One region of the Nocardia heshunensis genome, then DNA from elsewhere that is predicted to be linked to it. Evidence: riboswitches for the same ligand, from Rfam matches in the RefSeq annotation. Region 1 holds a riboswitch; the other holds the start of a gene.
What was found. A riboswitch is a leader RNA that binds a small molecule or an ion and turns the genes downstream of it on or off. The one in region 1 is predicted to bind glycine.

Region 1 (11,097 bases):
CGCTGAACTCCGCGATGATGAGCTGGGTGGCCTCATTGGCCGCGCTCGCCACGTACCCGACCCGCAGCACGCTGGCCGCCCGGCTCGCGGCGCTCCTAGTCTCGGTCAGCGCCTCGTCCCAACTGCCCAGCACCCGCGGCACCCGGGCGGCGAGGGCCCGCCCCGGATCCGTCAGCGCCATACCGGCTTTCGACCGGGTGAACAGCCGCACGCCGAGCTGGCCCTCCAGCTGTTTGATCTGTTTGGTCAACGCCGGCTGCGACACGAACAGCCGCTCGGCGGCGCGGCTGAGATTTCCCTCCTCCGCCACCGCGGCGAAGTAGCGCAGCAGCCGGGTGTCGACATCCATGCCATCAGGTTATAGATGCAGGTATTGGACGCGTGAACCCTGCCCGGCGAGGCTCGAATCATGTTCACCGCCTACCTGATCGCCGCCGTCGTCACGATCGCCATCAACGGCGGCATGGCCGTCGCCGACTTCGCCCGCGCCGATTTCGTGCTGGCCAACTCCGACGCCGTCAGCTTCCCCCGCCCCTGGATCCCCCTCGCCGGAGCCTTGAAGATGGCCGGAGCCATCGGCGTCCTACTGGGCCTCCTGGTCGCCCGCCCGCTCGGCATCGCGGCGGCCCTCGGCCTGGTCCTGTACTTCGCCGCCGCCCTGATCGTCCACGTTCGCACCCGCGTCATCCACAACATCGCTTTCCCCGGAGCGTATTTCGCGTTCGCCGCGGCGACCCTGGCGCTGGCCGTCGCGCAGTAGCGAGGCGGATCGGGCTACGACGCTGCGGGATTCGTCAAGAGGCGACGGCGCACGCGGCCGTGTGCCGATGCGCGGTCCGCCGCAGCCGGGTCAGGGCGCGGCCGGAGTCCCGATGCACGTCGAGCACCCGGATACCGAGTGCGACAGCGGTTTCCAGTGGCGAGAGCCCCACCGCCACACGCAGGGTGAGGATTTCGCGTTGCAGATCGGTCAGCTGACCGGGGAGGCGAGACGGCGGGGTCTCGTAGCGGGCGAGGCGGGCCGCGCGGTGCGCGGTCGCATGCAGGTATTCCAGGAAGTCGCGGCGCTCGGCGTGCGCGGTGGGCCAGCCGGTGGCGACGGTGGCGCTGACCTCGGTGGCCAGCCGATCGGCGTCGGGGCTCGCGCCGAGTGCGGCGCGGCAATACGCGGTGGTGAAGCGGCGGGTGTAGTCCAGCACGGCGGCCAGTGCACAGCGGCGGCCGAGTGCGGCGGCGGCGAGGGTGTCCAGCGCGGGGACGGGTGGGCGCGCATCGATCGGAGTCGGTTCGGCGGCGGTGCGGGGCAGGAACGGGGAACGGCCGGGCATGGGAGGTCCTCTGGTCAGCCGGGCACTCGCCCGGTTATCGGATCTCCCCCTCTGTCACGGGACCTGAGAGCTTCACCGCGCGGACGCGATTTGCACCGTAGGTGAGGCGCGGAGGCGCCTGCTTTCCAGAGTGGCCTGGTCGAAACGGTATCTGTACCTGAGAGATTCCGGGGAGGTTGCTCCTTCGGTACCCCGTTGACCGGGGTTCTCCCGCCACGACTCCTAGCGGCCCTGTATGTGATTGTCCCGGCGAGCCTAGACGAGAACCGGGTTGCTGGCCAGGGACCAGCAACCCGGTGGCATACGAAACGTGGCCTATCTCACCGCGGGTCGCTGAGCAGCCACTGGTCACGCGGGGTGCGGCGGCGCTCGCGGCGGCTGCCGACCCGGGCCCGCATCGAGTACTGGGCCGTGGTGTCCTGCGCGGTCAGCTGATGCCAGCCGCTGCCGCCGCTGATGTCGAACGCGCCGATGTAGCCGCCGGGCAGCAACTGGAACGGCGCGGTGATGTGCTTGCCGAAGTCGAACTGGGTGCTGCCCGCCTGGCGGAAGTTCTCGAACCAGGCCGGAAACACGAAGTCCGACACCGTGACTCCGTCGATCTGGTACCCGTACTGATCCGCCTCGCAGGCGTCGGCGACCTCGTAGGCGTAGATGGTGCCGGTGGTCGAGGCGGTGAACACGTAGGCGGCCAGGTTGATGTCGGGATCGGCGAGCATCTCCAGCATTTCGTGGCTCGCGGTCACGGTCCACTGCAGTCCGGCGTTCTGGTCGCTGCGCGCGAACACCTTTCCGATCGGCAGCCCCTCGGAGGTGAGGTCGTGGTAGCCGAGCGCGCCGGCCTGATCCGAATCATCGGAGACGACCAGCCACCAGGCGCCGGGCTCGGGCTGCTGATTGCTTGCCACGAAGGTCAGGTCGGCGTCACTGCCCCAGGCGGGGGCCCAATCCCGGTGTACCTGCGTCTGCAGGGCGGGCACCACGGCGGATACCTGGGCGTCGGTCAGTACGGTACTGCGGTTCAACACGGCAATATGTATGGCAGACATGGCGATTCTCGAATCTTGTAGTGTTCCCAGCCTCATCGGCGCGGCGTCATTCGATCTTGCTGCTGTCATCTTCGCGCGAAAATCACAGGGAGGCAGGCGGAAAGTGCGCATCATCGATCTTTCGGTACCGATCAGGTCCGGTATGCCGGTGTATCCCGGCGACCCGGAGGTCACACTCCGGCCCGCGCTCACGGTGGCCGTCGACGGCGTCAATGTGCTGCACCTGGATATGGGTTCGCAGACGGGGACGCATGTGGACGCGCCACGACATATCGACGACGCGCTGCCCACCCTGGACGAGCTTCCGCTGGAACGGTTCCTGGGGCCCGCGGTTGTGATCGACGCGCGCGCCGCCGGGGCGGGCGGGGCGATCGGGCGCGAGTTCTTCGAAGGCCGGGTGGCGGCGGGGCAGATCGTGTTGATCGTCACCGGGTGGTCGCGGCACTGGGGCACCCACGAGTACCTGAACCATCCGCATCTGACGGTGGCGGCGGCCGAGTATTTGATCGCGGTCGGGGTGCGGACGATCGGTGTCGACGCGCTGTCGGTCGATCCGACGCCGACCGAGGAGATTCCCGTGCATCGGATCCTGTGCGGCGCGCACGGTGTGATCGCCGAGAATCTGACCGGTTTGTCCGAACTACTGGCGCTGCAGGAGGCCGGACGGCCGATCGAGGTCTCGCTGTTCCCGCTCAATCTGCCCGGGGCCGACGGCGCTCCGGTCCGGGCGGTCGCACGCGTCGAAGCGTGAGGTCAGGGCCCCGGAGTGTGAGAGAAACGTCAGTGTGTCGCATTTTGCCGCGCGGCTCACACGATCTTCGTAGACTGCTCTGGAAACTGGGGGAGTCGGGGCCCCCGACCCGCGCTCGATCAGAAGGACTCCGCACGTGAATCGTTGTGCCGTAACCACTTTGCTAGCCGTTGCGGCTATCGTGACCGCCGCGCCGCTCGCGTCGGCGGAGATTCCGCTCATCGACGTCTCCACCTCCACGACGACACCGGCCGCCACCACACCGGGCACGACGACACCGGCCCCCACCTCGACCGACCCTGCCCCCAACGACCCGATGGAGGCCAACGTCACCGGGTCCTCGGGCCTCAAGCTCGGCGGCGCGTTCGGCTCGGCGAGCACCGGATCCGCCGGACCGGGCGGCCCGTGCACGGTGCTCGGCACGGCGTCCGCGCTCTCGGGCTTCGCGGCGCTGGGCTGCGACGGCTTCAAGAGCAACAACATCCAGACCAATCCCAACCAGGTGCCGGGCACCACCAAGTAGAACCGCCACCCGGAGATTCCTGTCGAGCACGACCGAGGGGCACCGACAATCGAGTCGGCGCCCCTCGGTCGTGTCGTCTGTCAGCTGCGGTCGGCGTTACCGGCCTTCCACTGGTCCCACGGAATGTTCCAGTCGCCCAGGCCGTCCACGCCCGAGAGCGTGCCGCCGACGGTGTTCTTCACGATGGTGATGTCACCGCGCTTGACGTTGTCGTAGACCCATTTGGCATCCGCCGGGCTCAGATTCAGGCAGCCGTGGCTGGTGTTGACATAGCCCTGCTGGCCCACCGACCACGGGGCCGAGTGGAAGAAGATGCCCGAGTACGAGATTCGCGTCGCCCAGTCGATCGGCGTCTTGTAGCCGCCCGGCGCGTTCACCGGCACCCCGTAGGTGGAGGAATCCATGATGATCCGGTCGAACTTGTCGCCCACGATGTAGACGCCGTTGTCGGTCGGCGTGGAGTCCTTGCCCATCGAGGTCGGCATGGTCTTGATCACCTGGCCGTTGCGTTCGACGGTGACCATCTTGGTGTTGTCGTCGGCGGTGAAGATGGTGGCGTCGCCGATGGTGAAGCTGGAGTGGATGTCGCTGTCGCCGACCAATCCATTGCCGAGATCCCGGCCGTAGGCGTTGACCGCGATGTCGACCTTGGTGCCCGGGGCCCAATAGTTCTGCGGCCGCCAGCGCACCTCACGATTGTTGACCCAGTAGAACGCGCCCTCGACCGCCGGCGTCGTCGTGATCTTGATCGCATTCTGGGCGGCCTGGCGATCCGGGATGTTCTCGTCGAATTGCACGGCCACCGGCTGGCCGATGCCGACCACATCGTTCTCGGCGGGCAGCAGGTAGGGATGCGTGCGATTGTTCGGGGTGATCGTGGTGAAACTCATAGTCGCGGTGGTGGATCCGCCCAGCCCGATGGCGGCGGCGCTGAGCTTGTAGGTCTTGCCGAACCCGAGCTGCTCGGTCAGCTGCCAGGAACTGCCGTCCTGCGTCAGCTGACCGGCGACCGGCTTGCCGTCCGGATTGGTGAGCGCCACATCGGTGAACTTGCCGTCCTCCACCTTCAAGGTCAGCTCACCCGGCGACACCCCCTTGTCCCCGTCCTTGACCGGCGCGATCACCTTCGGCTTGATCAGCTCGCCGATCGGATTGGAATCGATTGCCCCCGCCGAGGATTGGTGCTTGCTCCCCGAAGAACACCCGACCACCGCCAAAACCAGCACGGAAACCACCGCCCCCACACCCAGCAACCGCCCCGTCCGTCGCCGACCCTTCGCGCCACTCATCGCAACCCCGTTCACGTCTCGGCGCCCGACCGCACGCCTGTGCCGACCCACCACGCTTCTCCCCAAACATCCGAGATCACCCCCGTCGCGTTAACAACCCTCGACCCCCCGGAAAACGCCCAGCTCAGAGGGGCGATTTCACTTTCCGTGCAGACTCCTGTTAATGTTCTTTCCGCACCGCAGAGAGCCAAAGCGAAAGCCCAAGCCCCCGGCGGCGATACACGCGCCATTAGCTCAATTGGCAGAGCAGCTGACTCTTAATCAGCGGGTTCGGGGTTCGAGTCCCTGATGGCGCACAAGAAGAAGGCCCCGACCGGGTAATCGGTCGGGGCCTTCTTTGTTGTCCGCCAAGGGTTCTGGGTGTGATTCAGCCCTCGAGGGCGGCGGTGACTACTGCTTGGGCGAGGTCGGTGTAGGGCGGGTAGAGGGCGGCGATGAGGTCTCCTTCGCCGCGGGTGACTACGCCGCGGGGGTTGGAGAATTCGCGGAAGCCTTCGATGCCGTGGTGGCGGCCGTTGCCGCTGGTGCCGATGCCGCCGAAACCCAGGGCGGGGAGGGCGCCCTGGACGGCGCAGGTGTTGACGCAGGCGCCGCCGGAGGAGGTGCGGGTCAGGACCTGGTCGGCGAGGGCGGCGTCCTTGGCGAAAACGTAGAGGCCGAGCGGCTTTTCGCCCGCGTTGACGTGGGTGATCGCGTCGTCGAGGGTGTCGTAGGGCTTGACCACGAGGATCGGGCCGAAGATCTCCTCACGCATCACGCCCAGGTCGTCGGCGGGATCGAGGACCAGGGACAGCGGCATGCGCCGGCTCGCGCGGTCGACCTTCGCGGTGGGCTGGAGGTCGACGATGGTGCAGCCCGCGTCGCGGGCCTCGTCCAGGAGATCGATCAAACGGTCGAGGTGGCGTTCGGTGATGATGCCGGTGCAATCGCCGGTGTCGGAGAAGTTCGGGGCGTGCTCGGCCATGTGCGCCTGGGCCAGGGCGACGAAATCGTCGAGGCCGGTGCGCGGGACCAGGCAGTAGTCGACCGAGATGCACATCTGGCCGTTCTTGATCAGCTTGGTGCCGAGGACCTGTTCGACCGAGGCCGCGTCGATGCTGTCCGCGGTCAGGATCGCCGGGCACTTGCCACCCAGTTCCAGTGTCACCGGGACCAGGTTCTTCGCGGCTTCGACGGCAATCAACCGGCCGACCTCCGGATTTCCGGTGTACAGCAGGTGATCCCAGCGCTGCTGGGAGAACGCGCGAGCCAGGTCGACGCCGCCGGTGACGACGGTGACCCGGTCGGCGTCGAAGGTGGCGGCGATCATCTCCTTCAGCAGTTCACCGCAGGCCGGGGTGAACTCCGACGGCTTCAGGATCACCCGATTGCCCGCGGCGAGCATCTCCACCAGCGGGCCGACCGACAGGTCGAACGGAAAGTTCCAGGGCACGATATTGCCGACCACGCCCTTGGGCTGATACCGGATCGCGGCCTGCGCGGAGCCGTACAGGCCGGGGTCGGTGAACCGCGGCTCGTCCGCCATCCAGGTGGACAGCTGCTCGGCCGCGTACACGGCGCGGCCCACCACACCGAGCACTTCGACCAGGTCGGTGAACAGCTCCGGATGCACCGAAAAGTCCTCGGACACCGCACTTCTGATCCGCTCCCGGCTGCCGAGCATCATGGCGGCCAGTGCGCCCAGATGATCCTGTCGTTCCGCGCGGCTCGGATGCGGTTGCTGCGCGAACGCGGCCCGCTGGCGGGCGAACGAGGTGTGCAGTTCGGCGATCGCCGCGCTGTCATCGGTGGACGGTGCGATCGGGCGATGGGTGGCGGTCATGATGCGGACCTTCCGTCGGGATTCTCCGCATCTCACGATCCCAGCCTCGCCGTCCGCCGATACGGCGATTCACAAAATCCATCGCACGCAATCTATTTCCTGGGCGTGCGGAAAGTTGGGATCGGTAGGGGACCGGGGGCGGCATCTACTTGCCGCATGACATCTTCTCAACCTCCTGCCGACCGGCCCCAGTCAGCCGGGATGGACAAAAAGACCAGCGCGATCCTGTCCTATGCGTTGGGGTGGCTCACCGGGATCATCTTCCTGTTCGTGGGGAAGAACGACCCCGACGTGAAGTTCCATGCCGCGCAATCGATCGTCTTCTTCGGGGCGGTCTCGGTGGTCAATATCGTGCTGAGCATCCTCGGTTCGCTGCTCGGCGCCGTGGGCATCATCTTCAGCCTGGTCGGACTGCTCGTCGCGCTCTTCGCGCTCGTCGTCTGGATCATGGCCATGGTGCAGGCCAACAACGTTGGTGGCGTCCGCGCGGAACTACCCATCGTCGGCAAGTGGACCGCCCCGTACGCCGACCGGCTGGCGGCCTCGATCAACTAGGTGGAACGTGCCTGGCCCGGCCTGTTCTCAGGCCGGGCCCCGGGCATGCGCTCGAGCGCCGCCTTCGCCGGGGCATAACCGGCGCGGGCGGATTTGCGGTAGACGCGTTGGGCGGGTCCGGTGCGGCCCAGGGATTTCCACTGGTCGCCCAGGGCCTTCAGGGCGACCATGTCGCCGTCCTGTTCCACCTCCCGGTAGAGGAGTTCGGCGCGCTCGTGCTCGCCGAGGGCCTCGTGAACCGTTGCCAGGTGGACCTTTCCGAGAATGTGGCCATTGTCGATGTAGCGGCGGTACCAATAGGCGGCCTGGCCCAGATCGCCCGCCTTCATACACATGTGGCCGAGAGTGAGCATGGACAGCGTCTCGCCGTTCTCGGCGGCCCGCCGGTACCAGCGCTCGGCTTCGGTACGGGCGCCACGGTTTTCGAGTAGCCGCGCCAGGAAGGACATCGACAGGGCGTCGTCCATGGCGGCGGCTTGGCGTAATAGCCGTTCGGCTTCGCCGATGTCACCGCGCTTCTGATGGTCGCGGGCGCGGGCCAGCAGCTGGCCGACCTCGCCCCGTCTGCGACCGGCTCCCGGCGGCCGGGGATTCTCGGCCGGGGCTTCCGGCTTGGACGCGAGGGCCGGTGGCGTCCGGGCGGTGAGCAGGGTCAGGGCGTCGGGGATGGAGGGGCGTCGCTCCGGTTGTTTGTCCATCAGCCGGGTGATCAGCCGACTGAGTTGCCCGGCGCGCGCGGGCGGGGGAGCGGTCCCGAACATCACCGCCTTCATGGTTCCGTGAATGGTGTCGCGGCGGAACGGGGAAACCCCCTCCAGGGCGTGATAGAGCGTGACGCCGAGGGAGTACAGGTCACCGGCGGGGCTGTCGTCGCCGTCGATGCGTTCGGGCGCCATGTACTCGAAGGAGCCGATGATCGACTCCTTGGCGGTCAGCGTGTGATCCGAATGATGGCGTGCGGTACCGAAATCGGTGAGCAGCACCTCGCCCTCGGCGGCGAGCAGAATATTGCCCGGCTTGACGTCGCGGTGGATGACACCGGCCGCGTGGGCGGCGCGCAGGGCCGCCAGCAGGGCGGTGGCGACGGTGGTGGCTTCCGGGACGGCCATCGGCCCGTCGCTGTCGAGCCGCTGCTTCAGGGAACGGCCCGACACCAGGCGCATGACGATCCACGGCGTCCGGCCGTCGGTGACCACGTCGAGGACATTGACGATGTTCGGATGATCGCGCAGCCGTGCCACATTGCGGGCCTCGCGTTCGGCCCGCGCGACGCGTTCGGCATGTTCCGCGCTCGATTCGGACTGCGGGAGCAGCACTTCCTTCACCGCGACATCGATGCGCAGCTGATCGTCACGCGCCTTCCAGACGGTCCCGAATCCGCCGCTGCCCAGCTTCTCGATCAACCGGTAGCGGTCGGCGAGTACCCACCCCGGTCGTCCCAGTGCCGACATCAAGGCCCCCAGCAGTTCTGTGCCCCAGCAACATTCGGAACCAGTCAACCGTACTCGAATCCGGACGTCACCGTCCGGTGCCCGCGCCCGCCGCCGCCGGCTCGGTGACCGGGTGCTGAGCGTAGGCTGGGGGTATCGACGGCAGCTCGTATCCGGTTGTATCCAGGCCGTTTCGGCAGTCGATTCTCGAAGAACCGGCCCCGTTCGGGGCTGAGACAGGACGACGTCACATCATGACGACGCAGTCGATCCGCACGTCACAGCCGACTCGTGCCGGTGCCGCCGCGCTCTCCGGGTTGGGCGAACCCCGTCCGCGGGTGTTGATGAAACCCCGGGCCCCGAAGACCGGGTATGTCGACGGAGCCTGGTGGCCCTACAGCCGCGACCTCGTAAACGAGCTTCCCGGCCTGATCACCGCTCTCACGCAGCGTCTCGGTCCGGTGCTGCGGGTCGACTACTACCTGATCGACTGGGAGACGCCGACGCGCGCGCTCGTCGTCGACGGGCAGTCGGTACGGCTCGACTGGCACGGCTATACCCCCGCGCACACGGTCGAACTGATCGGCACGCGCGGCCGCAGGCTGGTGGTGCTGGTGGTGCCGCCCGGAACCGAGCCTCGCGACGCGTGCGCCACGATGACCTCCGCGGCCGCGCCGAACGGCACGCCGACGGTGAACGAGCTACTCGGACACGGCATTCGCCGTCGGCGGGAACGGGCGGTCCGCAAGACCGCGGCCCGCAACTGGGCCGATCGGACTACCTCGGCCAACTGACATCCGCCGCGTGCCGGCGGGCTCGTTCCGCGAGCGCGGTGCGCAGGCCGTGGCGGCCGGACGGGGAATCGATGCCGGGCGGGGGATGCGGGCCGAACTTGTCTTCCGAGGAGGTTTCGGGGGCGTCGTCGGAGGTGTCGATCAGGAAGTCGTCGGGAAGGGCGAGTTTGTTGATGGTGCGCAGGGTGAGCAGGTATTGCCGGGGCAGCGGGCCCGTGGTGTAGGGCAGGTCGTATTTGTCGCAGAGCGCGCGGACGCGGCGGGCGATCTCGGGGTAGCGGTTGCTGGGCAGGTCGGGGAACAGATGGTGTTCGATCTGGTGGGACAGGTGGCCGCTGAGGAAGGCCAGGACCGGGCCCGCGTCGAAGTTCGCGGTGCCGAGCATCTGCCGTAGATACCATTCCGATTTCGACTCGTGCTCGATCGCGGCGGGGGTGAATTTCTCTGCGCCGTCGGGGAAATGGCCGCAGAAGATCACCACGTAGGCCCACAGATTGCGGAGCGTGTTGGCGGCCGCGTTCGCGGCGAGGGTGCGGCGCCAGCGGCGGCCACTGAGGGTCGGGAAGATCAGGTAGTCCTTGCCGGCCTGGCGGGCGATCTTGCGGAGCAATGCCCTGGTGTACGTGGACTTCTCGGTGGCGGTCGCGGCGCGATCCTGTTCGGAGTAGAGGCCGTGCAGCGCGATTCCCCATTCGAAAGTCAGTGCCAGGAACAGGTTTTGCAGCGGTTGCGCCAGCAGTCGCGCCCGCCACGGTTGATCGCGGGTCACCCGCATCACGCCGAAGCCGATGTCGTCGTCGATGCCGAGCACATTGGTGAAGACGTGATGGCGGTAGTTGTGCGAATAGCGCCACTGGGACGACACGCCCGCCATGTCCCATTCCCACGTGCTGGAGTGGATTTCCGGATCGTTCATCCAGTCCCATTGGCCGTGGCAGACATTGTGGCCGATCTCCATGTTCTCGATGCTCTTGGCCGTCGCCAGCGCCGCCGTTCCCGCCGCCAGGCCGAACTTCCCTCTGCTGCAGGCGATGACCAGGCGTGCCGCGAGGTCGAGGAGGCGCTGGAACGCGATCGTCCTTCGAATATAGGCCGCGTCGCGTGCGCCGAGTCGCTGGTCGATGTCGCGGCGAATCGCATCGAGCTCGTGTCCGAGTGCCTCGACGTCCGCGGTGGTCAGATGCGCGTAGACCGCGACCTGTGTGATCGCCATATCCCCAGCTTAGACGCGCACTACAGCGCATGTCTACAGCGTAGACTGACGGTGTGGACGAACGCAGGCCGCCGCTCACCCGGACCGCCATGTTGACCGCCGCGCTCGAGATCATCGACCGTGACAGCGTCGACCAGCTCTCGATGCGACGGCTCGGGCAGGCCCTCGGTCGCGACCCGATGGCGCTCTACCGGCACGCCGTGAACAAGGCGGCACTGCTCGACGGCGTCGCCGAACTCGTGCTCGCACAGCTGACCGTCGATGCCGACGACGTCGACTGGCGCCGTCAACTGCGCAGCATCGCGCGTGATTACCGCAAACTCGCTGTCGCGCACCCGCATAC
Region 2 (11,097 bases), on a different contig from region 1:
TGGTGTAGGCGGGAGTCCCGCCGCCCATCCCGGTGAGGGAGGCGGCTTCGCTCGAGACGTTCACGATGCGGGGATGAGAGCTCCTGCGCAGCAACGGCAGGAAGGCTTGGACCATCCGCCAAGGGCCGTAGAGATTGGTTTCCGCGGCCTCACGCACGACCGCCAGGTCCGCGGTCTCGGCGCGCTGCCAGGTGTCGTAAGTGATTGCGGCACTGTTGATCAGGACGTCCAGACGTCCGTGCAGGTCCGCCACTGCCGCGGCGGCCGCCACGACACTCGCATCGTCGGCGACGTCCAGCAGCAACGGAAGCGCCCCCACTGCTGCGGCCGCGGCCTGCCCGGCTTCCTCCGATCGCGCCCCCAGCAACACGGTGAAGCCGCGTTGCACCAGTTGCCTGCATACTTCGCGGCCGATCCCTCGGTTGCCGCCGGTGACCAACGCGATGTCGCTCATGATCATCGATCTTGCCGTCGAATCGCCGAGTCGTCGAGTCGCTGAACCGGCGGGCGCCTGCGTGTTCGGGGTCAGACCGGCGGCATCAGGTCGCTCGCGCTGATGGTGTAGGACAGCGGCGGGCAGACGAAGTCTGTTTCGCGGTTCTCGCGGCGGCGCAGTCGGTAGAACTCGCCCTGCTGCTCCTCGTCGGCCGCAGTGAGGCACGCGCCGTCCGGGAGGTACGCGCGGCCGTCGCGATACCGGAGAGAGGTCTTCGAGGTCCGGAAGGTCACGCCCAGCCACTCGTTGTCGGCCGCCCCGGCGGGCGCGTCCAGGACGATCTTGTGTTTCAGCAGCCGATTCGACGCGACGGAGAACACGACGAAACCGTGGTGGGCGAGCGGGATTTCGAACTTCTCGCCGGACTCCTTCGCCTCGAAGATCAGCTTCCTGGGCGGGACCGCTTCCAGATCCCGGTAACAGGAGAAGACGGCGATGCACGACTCGTCGGCCAGATCGAGGGCTTGATCGGAATGAAAACCCATGGTGGCGTACGCATTCGAGTAGATCTCAATGAGCGCGTTGTCGAAGCCGAGCGAGAGTCCCGCCCGCTCCTGAATCCGCTCCGCCAGCCGATCGTGCACCGCCCGAAAATGCTGTGCCGGACAACCGTATCGAGTGGTAGTGCGGACGAGCGGAACACCGCCCGCGGCATCGGTCTTGGTGAGCGTGGCGCCGCGTCGGCCTTTGCCCAGTTCTTCCCACAGCACCGACGCGGAAAGCTCCGCGAAGAGATCATCCTCGCCCGGCAGGTCGTAGGTGACCACCTCATTCGAAATGTCAGGCACGAGGGGCAATGTAGTCCCCCGTGTTCATGCTGAAGGGAAAGCGGTCACCGTAGTCGATGTAGGACGAGGTTCGGTTCTCCTCGGCGTAGAGCCGACGCAACTCGTCCATGCCGTCCTGCGTGGGCGGCCCCAATTTCACCAGGCCACCGGCCTTTTCGAGAAATGTCTGCCCGTCCTTGTGCACGGCTTCGGCGCTCGAACAACGCACCACGTACCCCAGGCGGGTCGGCAGCAACTCGGCGTCCAGCATCGAGGCCCGGATCTCGTGGGTGTAGAGCCGGTTGGCCGTCAGCGGCATGAAGAAGACGGAGCCGGGATACAGGGTCAGGCTGAACTGCGCGGGGAATCCGTCACTCGGTTCGACCGAATCCTTCAGGCGGAAGCGGAGTTTGGTCAGCCCGCTGACGTTCTTCAGGCCGTAGTCGAAGCCATCGCCGGTCAGCGGCCGCAGCTTGTCGAGCCCGTCATAGAAGGTGCAGAAGGCCATGACGCCGTTGCGCGGCATGTCCTTTGTCTTGTCCGCATGGGCGGAGATCTTGGCCTTCGCCTGCTTGCGCTCGGCCGCGGCCGGCGTGTTGTGATAGATCTGGGCCAGCACATGATTCAGCGGCGCCCGATCCCGGAACACGGTGTCAGCCTCACGATTCAGAGCCTCGACGATGCTCGTATCGGTCGCCCGGAAGTTCTCGGTCGGCCCCGAGAGGTTCGTGGAGCAACGCAGCAGGCGGAAACGCAACTCCTCACCGGTGCGCGTGACGGGCGTCAGATAGATCCCGCTGCGATGCGCCGACCCCGGTTTGGTCGACTCGGTCAACGACTGGAACGTATGCTCCGCGCGAATCCGCCCGAAATGGTCATCGCCGAGCCCGAAGAACCGGCGGTAGTACACCCCGATCCCGTGCACACGAACGGGAACCCGCCCGAGTTCGATGAGGGTCCACGGTCCCTCGCCGTCCTCGTCGTAGCCGTGCGACAACTCCTGGATGACGAACGCCCGGGCAGCCGCCCGCAACAGTCCCGCATCGATCGCCGACACCTCACCACCGAGGAAGACGTGTTTGCCCGCAAGGTCGAGCGAACCGGACCGAAACTCCTCCGGCGTGACCGTGATCCCGAAGAAGTCCCTGATCAACTCGGCATCCCGCAACCCCGCAGGCACCACCAGGACATTGCTCGTGTCGTCGATGCGGGCGTCGATGCTGTCCATCAGGGTTGGGCTTTCGGTCGGGAGGCAGGAAACAGACGCTCGACAGCGGTGACGATCGCGGCTCTGCGCGTCGCGAGAAGGGACGCACGCTCGCGCGGATCGTCCGGCAGGAACAGTTCTGGTTGCCCGGCCCAGGTCATGGCGAGCTGATTGACGAACATCAAAACGTCGACCGGCTCCCAGGACGGGTCGAGGTGACCGTCCGCTTGCGCCTGACGGAGTTGCTCGGTCTTGCGACGCATTATCTCGACGGCCGGGTTTTCGGCACTGCCCCCGCCCAATTCGAGTTGCCCCCAGCTCATCAGCCTGGATCGATCGGGGTGAGCGATGAAGTAGTCGTGGATCCGGCCCGCGTAGCCGGGGAGGTCGGTGGGGTCGATGCGAGTGGCCTCCGCGATCGCCGCCAACTCCTCGGCGGCGACGATGCCGTAGAGGTTCTCCTTGCTCCGGAAGTACGCGTACACGCGTTCCTTGCTGGTCCTGGCGTTCTTGGCGATGCGATCGACCCGCGCGCCCGCGATGCCGTAGCCGGAGAACTCGGCCTTGGCGGCGGCGAGGATTCGATCACGGGTCGAGTCGGCGCGAGGTTGGGAAGCCACCCCGACAGCCTACCAAACCAAACTGTTTGGTTTGACGAGCGAGATACCCGGGCGTAGCGTCAAACCAAACAGTTCGGTTTGACCCGGAAGGGATAGCGATGCAGCACAGAACGCTCGGCAACCAAGGACTGACCACCTCGGCCATCGGATACGGGTCGATGGGGATCTCCATGGCCTACGGCCCCGGCGATGCGCAGGAGGGCATCGCCACGATCCAGCGCGCGTACGACCTGGGCGTCACCCACATCGACACCGCCGAGCTCTACGGGTGGGGCGAGAACGAGAAGATCGTCGGCCGGGCCGTGGCGGGATTTCGCGACAAGGTCGTGATCGCCACCAAGTTCGGGTTCACCCGCGACTACGGCACCGACAGCCACCCCGGGCATATTCGCGAGGTCGTCGACAACAGCCTGCGCAACCTCGGCGTGGATCACCTGGACCTGCTCTACCAGCATCGCGTGGACCCGGCCGTCCCGATCGAGGACGTCGCGGGCACCGTGGCAGAGCTCGTCGAGCAGGGCAAGGTCACCTATTTCGGCCTGAGCGAGGCTGGGCCGCAAACGATTCGGCGCGCCCACGCTGTGCTGCCGGTGTCGGTGTTGCAGACCGAGTACTCCCTGTTCGAACGCGATGTCGAGCAACTGTTCCCGACCCTGGACGAGCTGGGCATCGGCTTCGTCGCCTACTCTCCCTTGGGCCGCGGATTCATCACCGGCGCCGCCAAGCCCGCGGGCGAATACGACCCCACCGACATGCGCAATGTCGACCCGCGTTGGCAGCCCGGCAATTTCGAGAAGAACGTCGACGCCGTCCACCGCCTGGGCGAGCTCGCGAGGGCCAAGGGAATCACCGTGTCCCAGCTCGCTCTGGCGTGGCTGCTCACTCGCGGCGAGCACATCGTGCCCATCCCGGGCACCCGCAACTCACGGCGCGTCGAGGAGAACATTCTCGCCACCGAGGTGGTCCTCACGGCGACCGATCTCACCGCGATCGATCAGATACTGCCGAACGGCGGGTTCGGCTCCCGCTACGCCGAACACGCACTGCCGAACTGGATCTGAACCGAGCCGCACCCGCCGAAACGACGAGCGCTCCAACGATTCGAGAATCGTTGGAGCGCTCGATATTCGGACTGTCAGGTGCCGATCACTCCGCGTAGGCCTCCAGCGGCGGGCAGGAGCAGACCAGGTTGCGGTCGCCGTAGGCGCCGTCGATGCGGCGCACGGACGGCCACACCTTGGCGCGGCCGTGCTTGACGCCCTGCGGGTAGACGGCCTTTTCGCGGCTGTAGGGGTGATCCCACTCGCCGACAAGGCATTCCGCGGTGTGCGGGGCACCGCGCAGCGGGTTGTCCTCGACGGGCCAGACGCCCGCGGCGACCTGGTCGATCTCGCCCTTGATGGCGATCATGGCGTCGATGAAAGCGTCCAGCTCTTCGAGGTTCTCGCTCTCGGTGGGCTCCACCATGAGGGTGCCCGCGACCGGGAAGCTCATGGTCGGAGCGTGGAAGCCGTAGTCGGCCAGGCGCTTTGCCACATCGTCGACGGTGACGCCGGTCTGCTTGGTGATCTCACGCAGATCGAGGATGCACTCGTGCGCGACCATGCCGTTGTCGCCGGTGTAGAGGACCGGGAAGTGCGGATCCAGCTTGCGGGCAATGTAATTGGCCGAGGCGATCGCGGTCAGGGTGGCGCGGCGCAGGCCGTCGGCGCCCATCATGCGGATGTAGGCCCAGGTGATCGGCAGGATCGAGGCCGAACCGTACTTGGCCGCCGATACCGCGTGCGAACCCTTCTCCATCGGATCGCCCGGCAGGTACTGCGCCAGGTGCTCACGCACCGCGACCGGACCCACGCCGGGACCGCCACCGCCGTGCGGGATGCAGAAGGTCTTGTGCAGGTTCAGGTGGCTGACATCGCCACCGAACTTGCCCGGACGTGCCAGTCCGACAAGGGCATTGAGGTTCGCGCCGTCCACGTACACCTGGCCGCCCGCCTCGTGCACCAGCCCGCACAGCTCGGCCACCTCGTGCTCGTACACGCCGTGCGTGGACGGGTAGGTGATCATGATGCAGGCCAGCCGCTCAGCGTGATCGGCGATCTTGGCGCGCAGGTCGTCGAGATCGATATCGCCGTTGGGCCGGGTCTTGACGACCTCCACCCGCATGCCGACCATGGCGGCCGAGGCCGCGTTGGTGCCGTGCGCGCTGGACGGGATCAGGCAGGTATCGCGGTGCGAGTCACCACGATCCAGGTGGTAGCGGCGGATCGCGAGCAGGCCCGCGTACTCGCCCTGGCTACCGGCGTTGGGCTGCAACGAAACCCGGTCGTAGCCGGTGACCGCACACAGCCAGCCCTCGAGATCCTCGATCAGCTTGATCAGGCCCGGCGCGTCCTCGACCGGCGCGTACGGGTGCACTCGGTTGAAGCCGGGCCAGGTGATCGCCTCCATCTCCGCGGCCGCGTTCAGCTTCATGGTGCAGGAGCCGAGCGGAATCATGCTGCGGTCCAAGGCAATATCCTTGTCCGACAGCGCGCGCAGGTAGCGCAGCATGGCGGTCTCGGTGCGGTACTTGGTGAACGCCGGGGCGGTCAGGTACTCCGAGGTGCGGACCTCGATGTGCGGGCGCTGCTTGCCGTGGAACAGCGCACCCTCGGGCCCGACCGGGATCTCCGCGCCGAAGCAGTCCAGCACCGCGACCACGTGGGTATCGGTGGTCACCTCGTCGCAGGCGATGGCGACGTGATCGGCGTCGACGAGCCGCAGGTTGATCCCGTGCCCCTTCGCCTTGGTCACAATGGCTTCCGCACCGCCGGGCACATTCACCAGCACGGTGTCGAAGAAGGTCTGGTGCACGACCGCATCGCCGAGCCCGGCGGCCAGCCACTGCGCATGCCCGTGCACGCGGCGCGCGAGCGAACGCAGCCCGTCCGCGCCGTGGTACGAGGCGTACATCCCGGCCAGGATGGCCAGCAGCACCTGCGCGGTGCAGATGTTCGAGGTCGCCTTCTCCCGGCGAATGTGCTGCTCACGCGTCTGCAGCGCGAGCCGGTAGGCCAGATTCCCGTCCGCGTCCACGGACACACCGACCAGTCGGCCCGGCAGCTGCCGCGCATGCGCCGAATGCACCGCGAGGTACCCCGCGTGCGGCCCGCCGAAGCCCAGCGGCACACCGAAGCGCTGCGTGGTCCCGAAGCACGCGTCCGCGCCCTGCTCACCCGGCGGCGTGATCAGCGTCAGCGCAAGCAGATCCGCGCCCACCGCGACCAGCGCGCCCCGCGCGTGCGCGGCCTCGATGACCGGAGCCCAGTCGACGATCCGCCCCGACGCACCCGGCTGCTGCACGATCACGCCGAAGAAGTCGCCCTCCGGGAGCGCCTCGTCGGCCAGGTTCGCCTCGACGATCTCGATGCCCATCGGCTCGGCGCGCGTGTACAGCAGCGTCCGGGTCTGCGGGAACAGATCGGAGTCGATGAGCAGCCGCACCGACTTGCTCTTGCGGTTGGCCCGCTGCAGCAGCGTCATGGCCTCGGCCGCCGCGGTCGCCTCGTCCAGCATGGACGCGTTGGCGACCTCCATCGCGGTCAGATCCGCGACCATGGTCTGGAAGTTGAGCAGCGCCTCGAGCCGTCCCTGGCTGATCTCCGGCTGGTACGGCGTGTACGCGGTGTACCAGGCCGGGTTCTCGACGAGGTTGCGCAGCAGCACCGGCGGCGTGTGGGTGTCGTAGTAGCCCAGCCCGATCATGGAGGTGGCCACGGTGTTCGAATTCGCCAGCGCCGCAAGCTCGGCCAGCGCCTCGTGCTCCGACAGCGCCGGGGGCAGCGCATCGAGGCCATTGCCCGCGGGCGCGTCCAGAATGCTGGCGGGCACGGCCTTGGTGGCGAGTTCGTCCAGCGACTCGACGCCGACGGTCTCCAGAATGCGGCCGGTTTCGCCGCTGTCGGGGCCGATGTGGCGGTCGGCGAAGGATCGAGTCCAGATCACGTCTGCTCCAGGGGGTGGGCGGGGGCCGGTCCGGGACCGACACTGCTACTGCCCTCCCCCTCTGTCCTCGATGCCTGAGAGATTCGGGCCACGACCTTGCGGCCGTTGCCCTTTCACCATGGGCGGGCGACGCGAGGTCACCACTTTCCAGAGGCGTCGAAACTCCGCACGGTCCCTTGTGCCTGAGAGATTGACGGGGAGGTGCTGCTCCTTCGGCGTCCGAGGCTACCCCCGGAACTCTCCCGCACGGCTGCGACGCACTCGCTAGTTTAAGCGGCGCCACGTTACAGATATGTTGCCTGGGCTCCGTTTCACATCACGGGCCGAGACGGGCAACGAAAATGCGCGCCACCCAACGGGTGACGCGCATCGTGAAAAGACTGTCTAACCGGTCTTGCTCATCCGGGCCTTGCGGCGGAAGGAGAGCTCATCCTCGGGACGCTCGGACGTGCTGCCGCTCTCGGCGCGCTCGGCCGGGAAGTTGGCGATGGCCCCGGTCAATTCGCGCATCGCGCCGCTGACGGCGATGCCGAACACGCCCTGACCACCCTGCAGTAAATCGACCACCTCCTCGGCGGAGGAGCACTCGTAGACGGTGGTGCCGTCGGAGAACAAGGTGATCCCGGCGAGGTCTTCGACGCCGCGGCTGCGCAGGTGATCCACGGCGATGCGGATGTTCTGCAGCGAGATGCCCGCATCGAGCAGACGCTTGACGATCTTCAGGACGAGGATGTCCTTGAACGAGTAGAGGCGCTGGCTGCCGGAGCCGGTGGCACTGCGGATGGACGGGACGACCAGTCCGGTGCGAGCCCAGTAATCGAGCTGGCGGTACGTGATGCCAGCCACCTGGCAAGCGCTGGGCACGCGGTAGCCGACGAGTTCGTCCGGCACCGTGTCATCGGGGAACAGCCCTGGCTGCACCACATCCTGAGGTTGCGGTTGATCTCCCACTGACTACTCCCTTACTGCTTGCCTATCAGGGCTGGGCTCGTGTCTCGAGGACGTCTGGAGCGTTGGCCTATCAATCGAGGCTACTCCCCTGATTGTTGCCGGAGAATCGGCACCGTCCAAGCATGAACGGGCGCGTGTTTTTAACCCTAAACCTGAGGTAGAGACACTGTTTTGTCTCTTTTGGAAATCAACCCGGAATCATCGCCAGGTCAGGAACTGGTCAGCTGTCCGTGGCCTTGAAGTCATCCGGAGATACCGATTCGAGAAACTCCTTGAACTTCTCGACCTCGTCCTCGCGCTCGTCCGGCATGACCAGCCCGGCCTCCTCGAGCACCGGCTCCTCGGCATAGATCGGGCAGCCCACCCGCAGCGCGATGGCCACCGAATCCGACGGCCGCGCGGAAATCCGCAGATCGTTCTCGAAGACCAGATCGGCGTAGAAGGTGCCCTCCTGCAGATCCACGATCCGCACTTCCTTGAGGGTGTGGCCGAGCTCCTTGATCAGAATCTTGATCAGATCGTGGGTGAGCGGACGGATGGGCGTCACGCCCTCCTGCTCCAGCACGATCGCGGTGGCCTCGGCCTGCCCGATCCAGATCGGTAGATATCGATCCCCGGAAACCTCTCGAAGCAACAGCACGGGCTGATTCTGTGGCTGTTCGACACGGATGCCGATCACTCGCATTTCGCTCATCGCACTGCCTCCCAAATCCCACACCGGCCGCCAGCCCCCGGCTGTAATACCGAGTCTAGGCGAAGATTTCAGCCCCCGAGGGAAGCGCGCACAGAGGTCTTCACCAGGCAGGTGTGCAGCGTCAGCGACAGTGCCGCCAACTCCCGGACCGTCTCCTCGGCACGCGCGCGGGCGTCCGCGTCACGGCTCTTGGCGATCGGGGCGGCGATCTGCGCGACCATGGCGGCCTCGCGATCGGCGGCCAGCTTGAAGGCACGCAGATGCCTTGCCTCCAAACCGAATTCGCTCAGCGCCTTGGCGGTGCGCGCCAGCGTGACGGCATCGCCGTCGAAATAGCCTGCCGCGCCGGGGGTAATGAGATTGGCGCGGATCAATTCGGTCAAAAACTTCTCGTCGATGCCCGCCTGTTCGAGCAGATCCGCCCGGGTGATCCGGATTTCGTGATCGAACCGGAGCTCCTCGGGCGACACCTCACCGGGCACCGCGTTCAACCTGCGCAGGCGGCCGCCGCCGTTGGCGGCGAGACCCTCTGTCGAATCGGGCATGGCCCCGACCCCTCCCACGGCGTTCGCCCGGGCCCGGGCCTCCCGGACCCCGAGCGTCGCCGCCCCACTGTCGATCGCTTCGAGCTGTTCCTTGATCACCTTCAACGGCAGGTACTGATCCCGCTGTGCGGTCAGCACGAAGCGCAGGCGCTCGACGTCCGCCACATGAAAACGGCGGTACCCCGAGGGCGTGCGCTCCGGGCTGATCAGACCCTCCGATTCCAGGAATCGGATCTTGGAGATGGTGATATCCGGAAAATCCGGACGCAGGAGATCCAGCACGGAGCCGATCGACATGCCTCCGCGCGTCCACTGCGCTGCGCCAGTCATTCCGCTCGGCCCTATAGCGCCGAATCGGTTGCGGCAGACTTGGGACCGGTCAGGAAGACGAGGCGGAACTTGCCGATCTGCACCTCGTCACCGTTCTGCAGCTCCGAAGAGTCCACCGGCTCCCGATTGACGTAGGTGCCGTTGAGGCTGCCCACATCGACCACCTGGAAGGTGTCGTCGTCCTGACGGAACTCCGCGTGGCGACGGCTGACGGTGACATCGTCCAAGAAGATGTCGCTATCGGGGTGGCGACCCGCCGAGGTGGTCGGCTGGTCGAGCAGGAAGCGCGAACCGGCATTCGGACCACGCTTGACCACCAGCAGGGCCGCGCCCGTCGGCAGCCCCTCCACTCCCGCTACCGGCTGCTCGCCTGTCTGCTCGGGGCGCGACGTGTCGACCTCGTTCAGGAAGTCGGCGCGGAACACCGAAGTGGTCTCTGCTGCCGTTTCCTGGTAACCCGGGTCCTTGTTCTCGCTCACCCTTGCTCTCCTCCTCGAACCGAATAATCCATGCAAGCAGTTGATGCCCTCAGCGATGCGGCACTCCGGCCGCTCCCCGCTTCGGGTAGGTCCGGAAAATCCGGGCACCGGCTGCGCGCACTTCTGTTGGCATTGACCGTACCCTGCCAGGGCGTACCCGTGCAGGTAGAACTGTGAAGGCTGCTTCAGCCTCCGATAACTCCTTGATAACCTGCGGCATCCAGGAGCTTTCCGAGTGCGGCGTCGAGGGCTTCGGCGGACTCCGCCTCGACCTCGAAGAGCCATCCGTCACCGTAGGCGTCGGAGTTGACCGTCTCCGGTGCGCCGTCCAGAAGATCGTTCACCGCAACGACTTTGCCCGCCAGCGGAGCGTAGATGTCGGACACGCTCTTGGTGGATTCGATCTCGGCGATGCTGTCGCCGTTGGCCACATCGGCGTCCACCGCGGGCAACTGCACGAACACGACGTCACCCAGCTGCGATTGCGCGTAATCGGTGATGCCCACCCGCACGCGGGTCGGACCGATCTTGCTCACCCACTCGTGCTCTTCGGAGTAGCGCAAATCATCGGGTACTGCGGTCACTGGCAGTGTCCTTTCAACGGGCGTTCCTCTCGGGATCGTCGTCGATCCGTCGGCCACACCCTATCGGGAGTGATCATGGTGTGGCACGGGCGGTATCGCTCGGGACACTGCGATGGCCTTGCCGAGATAGAGGATTCCGGTCCAGACGTAGGTCGCCGTGCCCCAGATCAAGAATGCCCCACCGAAGGCCCGGCCGAAACCCGCGGCGGCCCAGTCCATCTGCCCGGCCAGCAGCCACGGCAGCGCGGCCATGAGCGCGAAGGTGGCCGCCTTGCCCAGGTAGATGACGTCGGGCGGAGGTAGGTCGCGGCGGCGGTAGACGCGCAGCGTGAGCGTCAGGATGGCGTCGCGGCCGATCAGGATGACCACCACCCACCACGGCAGGATGCCGCGAATCAGGAAGCCGCCCAGGGTCGCCAGCAGATAGAGACGGTCCA

Region 2: another riboswitch for glycine. It lies ahead of gcvP (aminomethyl-transferring glycine dehydrogenase); the one in region 1 lies ahead of ACYVN4_RS28410 (hypothetical protein).

What each region holds. Positions count from the first base shown of each region.
Region 1 covers NZ_BAAGTC010000009.1:111,872-122,968, forward strand. Annotated here, with positions in the region: gene ACYVN4_RS28400 (LysR family transcriptional regulator) at 1-349, opposite strand, end outside; gene ACYVN4_RS28405 (DoxX family protein) at 410-760, shown strand; gene ACYVN4_RS28410 (hypothetical protein) at 795-1,328, opposite strand; glycine riboswitch at 1,370-1,463, opposite strand; glycine riboswitch at 1,464-1,551, opposite strand; gene ACYVN4_RS28415 (hypothetical protein) at 1,649-2,353, opposite strand; gene ACYVN4_RS28420 (cyclase family protein) at 2,481-3,128, shown strand; gene ACYVN4_RS28425 (hypothetical protein) at 3,310-3,651, shown strand; gene ACYVN4_RS28430 (L,D-transpeptidase) at 3,732-4,940, opposite strand; tRNA gene ACYVN4_RS28435 (tRNA-Lys) at 5,164-5,236, shown strand; gene ACYVN4_RS28440 (aldehyde dehydrogenase family protein) at 5,308-6,762, opposite strand; gene ACYVN4_RS28445 (DUF4870 domain-containing protein) at 6,964-7,317, shown strand; gene ACYVN4_RS28450 (serine/threonine-protein kinase) at 7,314-8,768, opposite strand; gene ACYVN4_RS28455 (DUF5994 family protein) at 9,002-9,541, shown strand; gene ACYVN4_RS28460 (fatty acid desaturase family protein) at 9,525-10,754, opposite strand; gene ACYVN4_RS28465 (TetR/AcrR family transcriptional regulator) at 10,844-11,097, shown strand, end outside.
Region 2 covers NZ_BAAGTC010000005.1:209,978-221,074, forward strand. Annotated here, with positions in the region: gene ACYVN4_RS19620 (SDR family NAD(P)-dependent oxidoreductase) at 1-454, opposite strand, end outside; gene ACYVN4_RS19625 (alpha-ketoglutarate-dependent dioxygenase AlkB family protein) at 526-1,284, opposite strand; gene ACYVN4_RS19630 (hypothetical protein) at 1,277-2,491, opposite strand; gene ACYVN4_RS19635 (TetR family transcriptional regulator) at 2,491-3,090, opposite strand; gene ACYVN4_RS19640 (aldo/keto reductase) at 3,189-4,151, shown strand; gene gcvP (aminomethyl-transferring glycine dehydrogenase) at 4,237-7,077, opposite strand; glycine riboswitch at 7,237-7,332, opposite strand; gene ACYVN4_RS19650 (MerR family transcriptional regulator) at 7,462-8,028, opposite strand; gene ACYVN4_RS19655 (bifunctional nuclease family protein) at 8,249-8,722, opposite strand; gene ftsR (transcriptional regulator FtsR) at 8,791-9,564, opposite strand; gene garA (glycogen accumulation regulator GarA) at 9,609-10,076, opposite strand; gene gcvH (glycine cleavage system protein GcvH) at 10,262-10,660, opposite strand; gene ACYVN4_RS19675 (CDP-alcohol phosphatidyltransferase family protein) at 10,721-11,097, opposite strand, start outside.